3 regions of the Acidaminococcus sp. genome follow, and region 3 is predicted to be linked to each of the others. Evidence: riboswitches for the same ligand, from Rfam matches in the RefSeq annotation. Region 3 holds a riboswitch; each other region holds the start of a gene.
The links. Region 3 has a riboswitch for S-adenosylmethionine ahead of metK (methionine adenosyltransferase). Riboswitches for the same ligand answer to the same signal wherever they lie in the genome.
Positions count from the first base shown of each region.

Region 1: another riboswitch for S-adenosylmethionine. It lies ahead of ACZOF8_RS09875 (methionine ABC transporter ATP-binding protein); the one in region 3 lies ahead of metK (methionine adenosyltransferase).
Region 2: another riboswitch for S-adenosylmethionine. It lies ahead of ACZOF8_RS06990 (MetQ/NlpA family ABC transporter substrate-binding protein); the one in region 3 lies ahead of metK (methionine adenosyltransferase).

Region 1 is NZ_DBMBXK010000019.1:1,870-6,149, forward strand. Features, by position in the region: gene ACZOF8_RS09865 (oxidoreductase) at 1-492, opposite strand, end outside; gene ACZOF8_RS09870 (LysR family transcriptional regulator) at 608-1,471, opposite strand; SAM riboswitch class I at 2,268-2,378, shown strand; gene ACZOF8_RS09875 (methionine ABC transporter ATP-binding protein) at 2,451-3,488, shown strand; gene ACZOF8_RS09880 (methionine ABC transporter permease) at 3,478-4,140, shown strand; gene ACZOF8_RS09885 (DUF192 domain-containing protein) at 4,184-4,280, opposite strand, start outside.
Region 2 is NZ_DBMBXK010000008.1:86,685-90,964, reverse strand. Features, by position in the region: gene pflB (formate C-acetyltransferase) at 1-809, shown strand, start outside; SAM riboswitch class I at 1,410-1,509, shown strand; gene ACZOF8_RS06990 (MetQ/NlpA family ABC transporter substrate-binding protein) at 1,597-2,418, shown strand; gene ACZOF8_RS06985 (M20/M25/M40 family metallo-hydrolase) at 2,440-3,771, shown strand; gene ACZOF8_RS06980 (RluA family pseudouridine synthase) at 3,773-4,280, shown strand, end outside.
Region 3 is NZ_DBMBXK010000003.1:17,507-21,786, forward strand. Features, by position in the region: gene priA (primosomal protein N') at 1-1,321, opposite strand, end outside; gene metK (methionine adenosyltransferase) at 1,323-2,501, opposite strand; SAM riboswitch class I at 2,555-2,663, opposite strand; gene citC ([citrate (pro-3S)-lyase] ligase) at 2,722-3,771, opposite strand; gene ACZOF8_RS02335 (lactate utilization protein) at 3,864-4,280, opposite strand, start outside.

The DNA.
Region 1 (4,280 bases), on a different contig from region 3:
GGCCAGGCTGGCGGCATGGCCGTAGGCTGCCACAATGTCGTCGATCAGATCTTTGGTCAGAGCCCGTACCGGCACCCCGTCGGCCCGGACCCCGTCGCTGGGGCCCCACTGGTGGAGATTGTGCTGTTTGGTCTTGTCCGTCATGTAGGTGCCGGCAAACTGGCCGGAATGGGACAGTTCGATGGAAGGGATGGCTCCGTGCCGGCGGATGGCGTCGGCGGTATAGGTGGCGCAGGCCAGGGAATTCAGGATGCTTTCATCCAGATGATAGGCGTGGGAACCGTCGGTGGCCGGATGGACCATCAGTTCCGAGACGGTCACCGCCCCGGCCCCGCCTTTGGCCCGGAGTTCGTAAAAAGCCGTGGATTTGGGGCCGATGCACCCGTCGTTGGTAATATCGGTACCGCCCATGGGAGCGGAAAAGATCCGGTTCCGGAAGGTGGTGCGGCCGATGGTGATGGGGGTGGACAGATGGGGAAATTTGCGCAGCATGGTATAGTGCCTCCTAAAATATTTTCCAGTTTTTTCCGCCTTTCACCCTACCATAAAAAAGAAGCTGCCGTCCAGCAAAGAAACAGCAGTAGATATAAATAAATCATTGATAGGACTATTTCCCCTGGGGGCACACCGCCAGCAGTTCCTGAAACAGGGGTTCTTCCGCCCGGTTTTGGGGGCACACAAAGGACACCTGCCAGGGGGAGGTCTCCCGGAGGGGAATCTGCCGGAGAGGAGCCTCCACCGGATGGATGGCCGCGTCGATGCCGATGCCCCGGCCTTCCTGGCAGAACTGGTAAATCAGGCTGCTTTCCATGGTCTTCACTGCAAAATGTGGGGTAAAGCCAAAATCCCCGCACCGTTCCACCACATTGTGGTAAATGGAAAAATGCTCGTTCAGACACAAAAGAGGCTCCCCCTTCAGGTCTTCCAGGGACAGGCTGTCCCGGTCATAAAGGGGATGCCCTGGGTACACTACAGCTTCCACCGGCGCCTGGAACAGTTCCCGGCGGAATAAACCTTCCGGAGCCCGGGACCCTACACAGAATCCGCAGGACAGGGTCCCTTCCTGGAGCAGCTCAAGGATGTTTTCGTTGAAATCCTCCGCCCATTCCAGCCGGAATTCCGGGTGCCGGGCCGCTGCGCCCTGGAGTTTCTCGATGGAAATCACATGGAGCACCCCGCAGGCAAATCCCACCCGGAGCCCCTGCTGCTGGCGCTTCAGTTCCTGGATTCCCAGCTGGAGCCGGAGCAGCTGGGCGGAGAAGGAACGGCTGTGTTCATAGAAATAATCCCCCTCCCGGGTAGGCACCACCCCTTTGGGAGTACGGACAAACAGCCGGGCCTGGAGCTCCCCTTCCAGCACCCCGATGATCCGGCTCACCCCCTGGGGCGTCAAAAACAGCACTTTGGCCGCCTGGTGGATGCTGCCTTTCTCATAAACCTGCAGAAAACACCGGATAGCCCGGGTATCCATGGCAATCCCCTCCTTCGGGAGGATTGTAACACGGGAGGAAGATGGTGTCAACGGAATAGGGACAGGTGGTTGGTAGGTCTTAGTGTAAAATAGTTCTCGGTGAAATGAATAATCCCTTATAAACTTGCAAAAAGGAAGACCTTCATCCTTTATAGTATTAGTTACCACGCCACTACAGATAGGAGAGAAGGTCTTCCGTGAATTTCATTGTATCAGAATTCATTAACTTAATAAAGGGGTGTTCCAACGGGCAGCAGTCCCATGGGACAGTTGGGAACCGCACTGAACTGGTGATAAGGACGGTCCCAAAGTCCGCCCTGTGAGGGGCGGGGGACCGTGCGGAGCACGGTGGTGGGGGCATCGGCGACAGCCGATATTTTGCAGGACCGGCCGAAAACAAGGGAGTGTCTGGCAGAAGTAGAAATATGATGAACGCAGTATCCATTGCTGTCTCTCAGGTAGATAGTTTCCATACCACCGTCAAGGTATTCGGTCCTTTCAGGACCTCATGCCCCCACCACCGGGCAAGCCCGGTCCCCCGCCCCTGCAGGGCGGACTTGGCCTCCGGCTATGCTGGTACTCTTTGCGGGTATACGTCGATACCCCGGGAGCCGGGACGGGTTTGCCTTCGGCAACCCCCTACATCGTTGGGGTCAGAGATTCGTACATCTGGCGAGCCGCCGGTTGTGCGACCTCTACGGGCCCCTGCTCTTTACTCTTCACTCTTTACTCTGCACTTATGCCCCAATTCCCATTGACAAACTGTACTTTATACGGTATCATTTAATACGCACAGAATTCATCCAGAGTAACGGAGGGACTGGCCCTATGAAGTTACGGCAACCATCAGCGGCTTTGGCCGGCTGAACGGTGCTAAGTCCATCAGGCGTGGCCTGAAAGATGAAGATGAGTGAGCCAATCTGATTCCTCTTCATTGCTGATGAAGAGGAATTTTTATTTTTTACGGAGGTGAACCCCCTTGATAGAACTCCAGCACATTGACAAAGTCTATCATACGGCTTCAGGGGACCTGCATGCCCTGAAGGATATCAATCTGACCATCAACGAAGGCGAGATCTTCGGCATCATCGGCCTGTCCGGGGCTGGCAAAAGCACCCTGGTCCGGTGCATCAACATGCTGGAAAAGCCCACCAGCGGCAAAGTCATGGTGGACGGCCAGGAAATGACCGCCCTGGGCGAGGAACAGCTGCGGAAGGCCCGGCAGAACATCGGCATGATCTTCCAGCATTTCAACCTGCTGTCCAGCCGTACCGTATTCGGCAACATCGCCTTCCCTCTGGAAATCCAGGGCATGGACAAAGCCGCCATCCAAAAGAAGGTGGAACCCCTGCTGGACCTGGTGGGCCTGAAGGACCGGGCGGACCACTACCCCAGCCAGCTGTCCGGGGGCCAGAAACAGCGGGTGGGCATCGCCCGTGCCCTGGCCAGCGACCCCAAGGTGCTCCTTTGCGATGAAGCCACCTCCGCCCTGGATCCCCAGACCACCGAAAGCATCCTGAACCTGCTTCGGGACATCAACAAACGGCTCCACATCACCATTGTCATGATCACCCACCAGATGAACGTGGTAAAGGAAATCTGCGACCAGGTGGCCGTGATCGAAAACGGGGAAATCATCGAACAGGGGTCCATGGTGGACATTTTCACCAATCCCCAGAAAGCCACCACCAAAGAATTCGTGGCCAGCATCCAGCACAACGACCTGCCTGATTTCGTCAAGAAACTGGACATCCACAAGGACTACAAAGCCGGGGACAAGGCCCTGGTGAGCCTGAGCTTCATCGGGGACAGCGCCGGCGAACCCATTGTATCCGTGCTGATCAAGGAATACGACACCAATGTGAACATCCTGACGGCCAACATTGAAACCCTGCAGGATACCCCCTTCGGGACCCTGCTCATTGAAGTGGAAGGGGACGAGGACCATTTGAAAAAAGCCCTGGATTACCTCCACGAAAGAAAAGTGAAAGACGAGGTGATCGGTTATGTCTCCTAATATGATCCATCTGCTGATCAAAGCCCTGGGCGAAACCCTCTACATGGTAGCCCTGTCCGCCGCCATTGCTTCTCTGTTCGGGATTCCCCTGGGGGTCATCCTGACCATTACCGGCAAAGGCCACATCAAAGAAAATGCGGCTCTCCACAAGACCCTGGGCTCCATTGTGAACGCTCTCCGGTCCGTGCCCTTCATCATCCTGATGGTGGCCATCATTCCTCTCACCCGGATCATCGTGGGGTCTTCCATCGGCACCACTGCTGCCATTGTGCCTCTGACCATTTCCTGCACTCCGTTCATTTCCCGGATCATTGAATCCTCTCTGCTGGAAGTGGATCCCGGGGTCATCGAAGCGGCCCAAAGCATGGGGGCTTCCCCTCTCCAGATCATCTGGAAGGTGCTGCTGCCGGAAGCCATGCATTCCATTGTGCTGGGCATCACCCTGGCGGTGATCAGCCTGATCGGTTCCAGCGCCATGGCCGGTGCCCTGGGGGGCGGCGGTCTGGGTGACCTGGCCATCCGCTACGGGTACCAGCGGTTCCAGGCGGATACCATGGTGGCCACGGTCATCGTCCTGATTGCCCTGGTCCAGTTGGTCCAGACCATAGGGAACAAGATTTCGGCGAAGCTGAACAAGACGAAGATCAAATAAAAAAATCCCACCCCTCGAGGGTGGGATTTTTTTTGCCCGGGACTCACGGCTCGCGGCCTGCGGCCTGCAATCCTACTTTCAGCCCCAGCCGCTCTGCCTCTCCTGCTTTCAGTTCCAGTACGGAACTGGCTTTCAAACAG
Region 2 (4,280 bases), on a different contig from region 3:
GGCTGTACGTGAACATCCTGAACCTGATCCAGTACATGCATGACAAATACTACTATGAAGCGGCAGAAATGGCCCTCATCGACACCGATGTGCGCCGGACTTTTGCCACCGGCATCGCAGGCTTCTCCCATGTGGTGGATTCCCTGTGCGCCATCAAATACGCCAAAGTTTCCACGGTCCGGGATGAATCCGGCCTGGTGGTGGACTACAAGATCGAAGGGGACTTCCCCAAATACGGCAACGATGATCCCCGGGCGGATGAAATCGCTGTATGGCTGCTGAAGACCTTCATGACCAAGCTGCGGAAACACCACACCTACCGGAATTCCGAAGCCACCACTTCCATCCTGACCATCACTTCCAACGTGGTGTACGGCGGCGCCACCGGTGCCCTGCCTGACGGACGGAAAGCCTACACCCCGTTCGCTCCCGGTGCCAACCCGGCCTACGGCGCAGAACAGAACGGCCTCCTGGCTTCCCTGAACTCTGTGGCCAAGCTGCCGTACGAATATGCTCTGGACGGGATCTCCAACACCCAGACCATCGCTCCGGAAACCCTGGGCCACAATGAAGAAGAACAGAAAGCCACCCTGGTACGGGTGATGGACGGCTACTTCGACCAGGGAGCCCACCACCTGAACGTGAACGTGTTCGGCGTGGACAAGCTGATCGACTGCATGGAACATCCGGAAAAACCGGAATATGCCAACTTCACCATCCGGGTATCCGGCTACGCGGTGAAATTCATCGACCTGACCAGAGAACAGCAGCTGGACGTAATCGCCCGCCGCGCTCATCAGAAGATGTAATAGTAGTAAGAAGAGGGGCTGTTGCGCATGCAACAGCCCATTTGTCACTACTGGTCACTGGCCGAAGGTGAAAATTTGCCTTTGGCAAATTTTTTTAAAGAAAAACGCAGCCTACGGCTGCTAACCCACCACCCATGCTGCGCATGGATACCCCCGCCCTTGCAAAGGGCGGATAAATGGCACACAGGCTCCGCCCTGGTGCCACTACTAAAGCAATGGGCGTCAGCCCGAGCATATATCCGCCCCGGCAATACGTCCGGTGGTTATCCAGGCCGTCAAAGCAATGGGCGTCAGCCCGAGGGTATATCCGCCCCGGCAATACGTCCGGTGGTTATCCAGGCCGTCAAAGCAATGGGCATCAGCCCAAGCGTATATCCGCCCTTTTCAAGGGCGGGGGACCGTTGCGCCTGCGCAATGGTGGTGGGTTAGCAGCGTCAGCTGCGTTTCTCTTCAGCGGCATATGCCACTGGCATATGGTTACCATTGGTTGTGAGCTGGTGACTGTGACCTGGTCACCTGCAACTGTTCTTGATCAGGTTACAAAAAGTCCTTGACTTTCCTAGTGAAGTAGTGTAGAATCAGAACCATCAAAATCACATACCTTCATCGAGAGCAGCAGAGGGATTTGGCCCTATGAAGCTGCGGCAACCCCCGGAAGGGAAGGTGCCAATTCCAACAGGGATTCCCTGGCAGATGAAAAGCGAGCTCAGTCATCGAAAACACCATCTGCCCAGCAGGTGGTGTTTTTCTTTGGGTGCTTTCGGGAAGGCGAAAAGGAGAGATGTTCATGAAACTGAAGAAATGGATTGCAGCAGCCGTATCCGTCCTGGCCCTGGCCAGCCTGGTCAGCGGCTGCGGCAGCGACAAAAAGGCGGCCGCCCCGGCGGAAAAGAAGACCATCACTGTAGGGATCACCCCCGGGTATTCCGAACAGGTCATGGAAGTGGTAAAGAAGGAAGCGGAAAAACAGGGGCTGAAGGTGGAAATCAAGACATTCTCCGACTATGTGACTCCGGACCAGGCCCTGGCCCAGAAGGACATCGACCTGAACTCCTTCCAGCATGAACCCTTCCTGCTGGCCTTCAACAAAAAGAACGGCACCAAACTGGTGAGCATCGGCAAGACCTACCTGGCTCCCCTGCGGCTGTATTCCACCAAGATCAAGAACGTGGCGGACATCAAGGACGGGGACAAGATCGCCATCCCCAACGATCCTTCCAACGGAGGACGGGCCATCCTGATGCTGAGCAAACTGGGCCTCCTGAAAGTGAACCCGGATGTGAAGCCCACGGAACTGACCGTCAACGACATCACCGAAAACCCGAAACACCTGCAGATCGTGGAACTGGAAGCTGCCCAGCTGCCCCGGAGCCTGGATGACACCGCCGCTTCCATCATCAACGCCGGGTATGCCAACTCCGCCGGTCTGTCCACGGACCTGGCCATTGCCAAGGAAGACAACACCAGCCCCTATGTGAACATCATTGCCGCCCGGGAAGAAGACAAAGACAACCCCACCTACAAGAAATTCGTCCAGATCTTCCAGAGCCAGCCGGTGAAGGACTACATCCTGGAAAACTGCAAAGGCAACCTGGAACCGGCCTGGTAATTGAGAAAGAAGGGAACGGCAATGAAGCTTACGGAAGAAGAACAGAAATACGCCGCCCATCTCCAGCGGTTCATCCAGTGCGCCACCGTGTCCAACGCCAATGTGGACAAGGTGGACTGGAGCCAGTTTGAAAAACTCCATGAGGCCTTCCGGGAATTCTATCCCCACATCTATCGCCTGATGGAGCTGGATGAAGTGGGCCAGGCAGGCCTCCAGTTCCACCTGAAGGGCACTGGCAGCGCAAAGAAGCCCCTTCTGCTCATGGCCCATCAGGACGTGGTGGAAGTAGGGGACCGGGGCCAGTGGAAATTCGATCCCTTCGGAGGCGAAATCATCGACGGCTGTATCTGCGGCCGGGGCACTACCGACTGCAAGCACCAGCTGCTGGCGGAAATGGAAGCGGTGGAAGCCCTGCTGGCAGAAGGCTGGCGGCCGTCTTACGACCTGTACCTGTCTCTGGGCTACAGTGAGGAAGTGTACCTGGAAAACGATGTGGACGGAGCGGAAAAGCTCACCCGGCACCTGGAAGAGAAGGGGGTCCGGCTGGGCACCGTAGTGGACGAAGGGGGCGGCCTGTTCCCGGTGGGGGACAAGCTGGAAGCCAAGATCGGAGTGGCGGAAAAATCCCCGGTGAACTTCGAGATTTACGCCACCTCTCCCGGAGGCCATTCCAGCCGTCCCGGGAAGGGGACAGCCCTGGGGACCCTGGCCAAAGCCATTGTGGCCATCGAATCCCATCCTTTCCCGTACCGGTTCACTCCCCTGACCCTGGCCCATCTCCAGAAAAGCGCCAAACTCCAGGATGCCGGCCGCCGGGCTATCTATGAAGATCCGGAAGGCCACTGGCAGGAACTGTGCCAGTTGGCCCAGGAAGATCCGGCTCTGGATGCCCTGCTCCACACCACCATCGCCTTCACCATGGCCGAAGCCAGCAAGCAGCCCAATGTGCTGCCCAGCCGGGCGGCGGCCCAGATGAGCGTCCGGGTGCTCCAGGGGGATACGGTGGAATCCTGCGAAAATTACTTCCGCCAGTTCCTGCCGGAAGGGGTGGAAATCCGCCATGTGTCCGGCAAGGACCCGCTGCCTGCTTCCGATCCCCAGAGTTACGGGATCCAGGTGGCGGAAAAGGTGCTGAAAGGCCAGTATGGGGAAAAAGTGGACGTGGTGCCCTTCCTGATGCTGGGAGGCACCGACAGCCACTATTACAAGCGGATCGCCGACAATGTGATGCTGTTCTCCGGGTATCTCCGGGACAGCCGCTGGGGCGCCGCCCACCAGGTGAACGAAAAGATCCCCGCTGATGCCCTGAAGGCCAGTGTGGACTTTTTCAAGGAATTTTTACGGTCTTACTGATATGGAACTGACGTACCAGGTGGATCGGGACCATGCCGGATGCTGCGTCCGCCAGGCAGCCCGGGGTCCCATGCACCTTTCGGAAAAACTCTGGCGGAAAATCAAATGGAACGGCACCATTACCGTGAACGGATCCCCGGTTTCCAGTCCTTCTCACAGGCTGGAGGCCGGGGACCGGCTTGTTTTCCAATGGGAAGAAACGGCGGCGGTGATCCCGGTCCATCTGCCTCTTGCCATTTTGTACGAGGATGAGGACCTGCTGGCGGTGGACAAGCCTGCCGGCATGCTGATCCACCCCACCTGGTCCGGGGCCCGGGATACCCTGGTCCAGGCGGTGGGAGGGTATTTCCGCCAGTCGGGGCAGAAATGCGGCATCCATCCCCTGTACCGGCTGGACCGGGACACCACGGGCCTTCTGCTGGTGGCCAAATCCGCTTTTGCCAAACACGCCCTCACCCGCAGCCACCAGGAAATCTACCGGGAATACCTGGCGGTGTGTGAAGGGGATC
Region 3 (4,280 bases):
GACGGGTGTAGACCCCCTGTTCCGCCAGATAATAAGACTCCAGGTCCGGGGTGGCGGACCCCAGCACCACCGGCACCTTCCGGTAATGGGCCCGGTACTGGGCCACCAGCCGGGCATGGTAGCTGGGCCGTTCCTCCTGCTTGTAGGTCCCTTCATGCTCTTCATCCATCAGGATCAGTCCCAGGTCTGCAAAGGGACAGAACACCGCCGACCGGACCCCGATCAGCACCCGGGCCTGGCCGGACCGCATCCGGCTCCACACGTCTCCCCGCTCGCTGGGGGAAAGCCGGCTGTGGGCCACCGCCACCCCGGCGCCGAACCAGGCCTTGAACCGTTTCACGATCTGTCCGGTAAGGGCGATTTCCGGCACCAGCACCATTACCTGCTGGCCTGCCCGGAGGGCCCTGTCGGTGAGCCGGAGATAGACTTCCGTCTTGCCGCTGCCGGTGATCCCCTGGAGCAGAAAGGTCCGGGGATCCCGGTTTTCCCGGGCCCGGTCCACTGCCTGGATGGCCGCCTGTTGTTCTTCCGTCAGTTCCAGGGTTTCCTTCCGGGCTTCCAGCCCCTGGTAGCTGTCCCGGAGGACCCGCCGCCGGCCTTCCAGCAGCCAGCCTTTCTGGACCAGGTTCCGGAGCACCGCGGAGGAGATGCCTTTTCCTTCCAGCTCCCCGGCGCTGGCGGTGTTCCCGGACAGCAAAAAGTCCAGGGCAGCCAGCTGGCTTTTGCCCCGGACCTCTCCGTTTTCCCGTGCGGCCAGCCCTTCCGGTGTTGCTGTAAAGGTCCGCTCTGTTTTTTCCCGCAGTTTGTATTTCACATCGTAGGAAAGGACCACCGCCTTTTGGGCAATCAGTCCCTTCAGGGCCGTCTCTCCTCCCGGGAGATTCCGGATGGCCCGCCGGGACTGGGGACCCTTCAGGGTCAGGAAATCGTACAGTTCCTGTTCCTCAGGGGTAAGCCCGGCCACTTCAGGCACTGGGACGTATTTCCCCACTGCCGCCAGGCTTTTCCGGCCCGGGATGAACAGCCGCAGGGCCTCCGCCAGGGTGCACAGGTAGTACTGGGACAGCCAGTAGGCGGTGGCCAGCATTTCACTGTCGAACCAGGGTTCCGTCCCCACCACATCGGCAATGTCCTTCAGTTCCCGGGACAGATCCGGGCTCCGGTCCTCTTCCACAATGAAACCTTCCAGCAGCTGCTGGCCGAAAGGCACCACCACCCGCCAGCCCTGGCCCAGGAAATCCAGGGCCTGGGGCACATGGTAGGTGAACTGCCGAAAAATGTTTTTGGCAGGCAGATTGATGGCAACCTTTGCGTATTCCATCTTATTCCAGTGCTTTTTTCAGCACATCCACTTTATCCAGCCGTTCCCAGGGCAGATCCACATCCGTCCGGCCGAAATGGCCATAGGCAGCAGTCTGGCGGTAAATGGGCCGGCGCAGATCCAGGCTCCGGATAATACCCGCCGGAGTCAGGGAGAAGTTCTTTTCAATCAGTTCCACGATCTTTTCTTCCGGAATGGCAGCGGTGCCAAAGGTGTTCACGCTGATGGACACCGGACGGGCCACCCCGATGGCATAGGCCAGCTGGATTTCGCATTTCCTGGCCAGGCCGGCAGCCACCACGTTCTTGGCCACATACCGGGCCGCATAGGCAGCACTCCGGTCCACTTTTGTGGGATCCTTCCCGGAGAAGGCACCGCCTCCGTGACGAGCCATGCCCCCGTAGGTATCCACGATGATTTTCCGCCCGGTGAGGCCGGAATCCCCCTGGGGCCCGCCGATGACGAACCGGCCGGTGGGGTTGATGTGGTAAATGGTCTTTTCATCCAGCAGATCCGCCGGCACCACCGGCCGGATCACCTGTTCCAGGATGTCCTTCCGCAGCTGTTCCATGGTGATTTCCGGGCTGTGCTGGGCAGAAACCACAATGGTGTCCACCCGTACCGGTTTGTCGTCATCATATTCCACGGAGACCTGGGTCTTCCCATCAGGACGGAGATAAGGCAGGGTGCCGTCCTTCCGGACCTGGGCCAGCCGGCGGGACAGCTTGTGGGCCAGGGAAATGGGCAGGGGCATGTATTCAGGCGTTTCATCGGTGGCATAGCCGAACATCATCCCCTGATCCCCGGCGCCGATTTTTTCTTCTTCTCCCTGGGCGCCCTGTTTGGATTCATCGGATTCATCCACCCCCTGGGCAATGTCCGGGGACTGTTCATCGATGGAGATCAGCACCCCGCAGGTGGCTCCGTCAAAACCATATTTGGCCCGGTCGTAGCCAATGTCGATCACCGTCTGCCGGGCAATCTTGGCAATGTCCACATAGCAGCTGGTGGAAATTTCCCCCACAATATGGATCTGGCCGGTGGCCACCAGGGTTTCGCAGGCAACCCGGGCATCCGGGTCCTGTTCCAGGATGGCATCCAGCACCGCATCAGAGATCTGATCGGCGATTTTGTCAGGATGGCCTTCCGTGACAGATTCAGACGTAAATACTTTCTTCATTATTTCCTCCTTACACAAAAAAAAATACTCCCAAAATGAGAGTACCTATGGGACTCTCATCTTACAATCGACAAACCGCATTGCAGGAATTAGCACCGTTGGCCCAGGGCCATGGTTGCTGTGGCTTCACAGGGCCATTCCCTCCGCCACTCTTGATGAGCTGTATTCGATTTTGCTTTGTAATTATAACAGATACAGTAGGAAAATACAAGACGGGTCCTCAGTAATGGACCACGTCCTGCTCTTTCCGGATCCGGTCCAGGATGGGCCGGGCTTCCTGGCTCTGGAGGAAGTCCCAGGTGGTGGGAGGCACCTGCTCCCGTACCAGCGCCCAGTTTCCTTCCTGGATGGCCTTCCGTACTGTGGAGGCACTGACCACCTGGCCCTGTTCTTCCCGACGGGGCACCACCACGCACTGGATCCCCGCTTCCGGCAGCCGCTTTTCCATCACCTGGTTGTACAGGCCGGTGACCACACTGGTGGGCTCTTCCCCCACATACCGGGCGGTAATCCCCAGTTTCCGGGCGATCTTCACGAAAATGGCCAGATCCAGGTTGGCATGGCTGGCGATCACCGCTTCCGCATCCTTCTGGAAATAGCTGGGGAAGGTGGCCTGGCTGATGATGTAGGGACCGCTGTCATGGTACCGGAGATTGGCCAGGTGCCGTGTCCCTTCCTGGATCAGCTTCTTCCGGACGGCATAGGGGAACAGGCTGGCGTCCTCGCTGACCATGAACAGGTGGACCAGGTCGTTTTCTGCCGCCGCTTTTTCCACCAGGTACTGATGCCCCAGGGTAAAGGGGTTGGCGTTCATGACAATAGCCGCCACTTTGGGAGCTTCCACCCGGCTCCGGGCCAGCTGGTCCAGATAGCTGGAGAAACCTTCCTTCCGGTTTTCCATAAAGACGATCTGGTCTTCGATCCGGGCGATTTCATAAAAACCCAGGTCCCCGAAAAATTTGGCGGAACTGCATTTGGTATACAGGAAAAGGTGGAGATTTCCCCGTTCATACTGGTACTGGACCAAATGGGACACAATCTCGTTCATCAGCCCTTCCCCCTGGTGGTGATGGTCCACCGCCATGCACCGGAGGGTGTTGCCGAAACAGCTTCCGGTGGCAATGGCCCGGTAATCATTGTCGAACATCACACAGGTATAGTCCAGGTTGGCATCCCGGCGGATTCCCTCCTGCTCCAGCAGGGCATCCACCTGGGCATTGGTCCGTTTATCGGAAGGATATACTTGAGAAATAAAATAATCAGACATCACGGTCTCCTTCTGGTTTCAAAGTGAATCCATTATACCACAAAAAAGGGAAAGGAAGGGTTGGTCCGCCAACTCCCTTTCCCTTTTCTTCCCGGTCAGAAACCCAGCTGATCGTTGATCAGGATCACATGTACCCGTTCCGGATGCCGGGCATACCGGGTGATCAGGATCTGGCAGCAGCGGGTTTCCGGCGCCTTGCAGTGGGAACAGAACCCGGTGGTCTTACAAGGTGTCTGGATGTCGAATTTCTGGGCACAGACCGCAGCCGCCGTGTTTTCCGCCCGGTCCAGGGCTGTTTCCAGGCTGGAACACACCTTGTTCAGGCTCACCAGGAACAATACATGGTGGGGCCCGTAGGAAATGGCGGAGACCCGGTTGCCATTGCCGTCGATGTTCACCAGGATCCCGTCCCGGGTCATGGCGTTGCAGCTGGCCAGATACCAGTCCGCATCATAGGCCTTCAGATGGGCCGGCCGCCGGGTGGGATATTCGTCCCGGTCGATGAAGGTCCA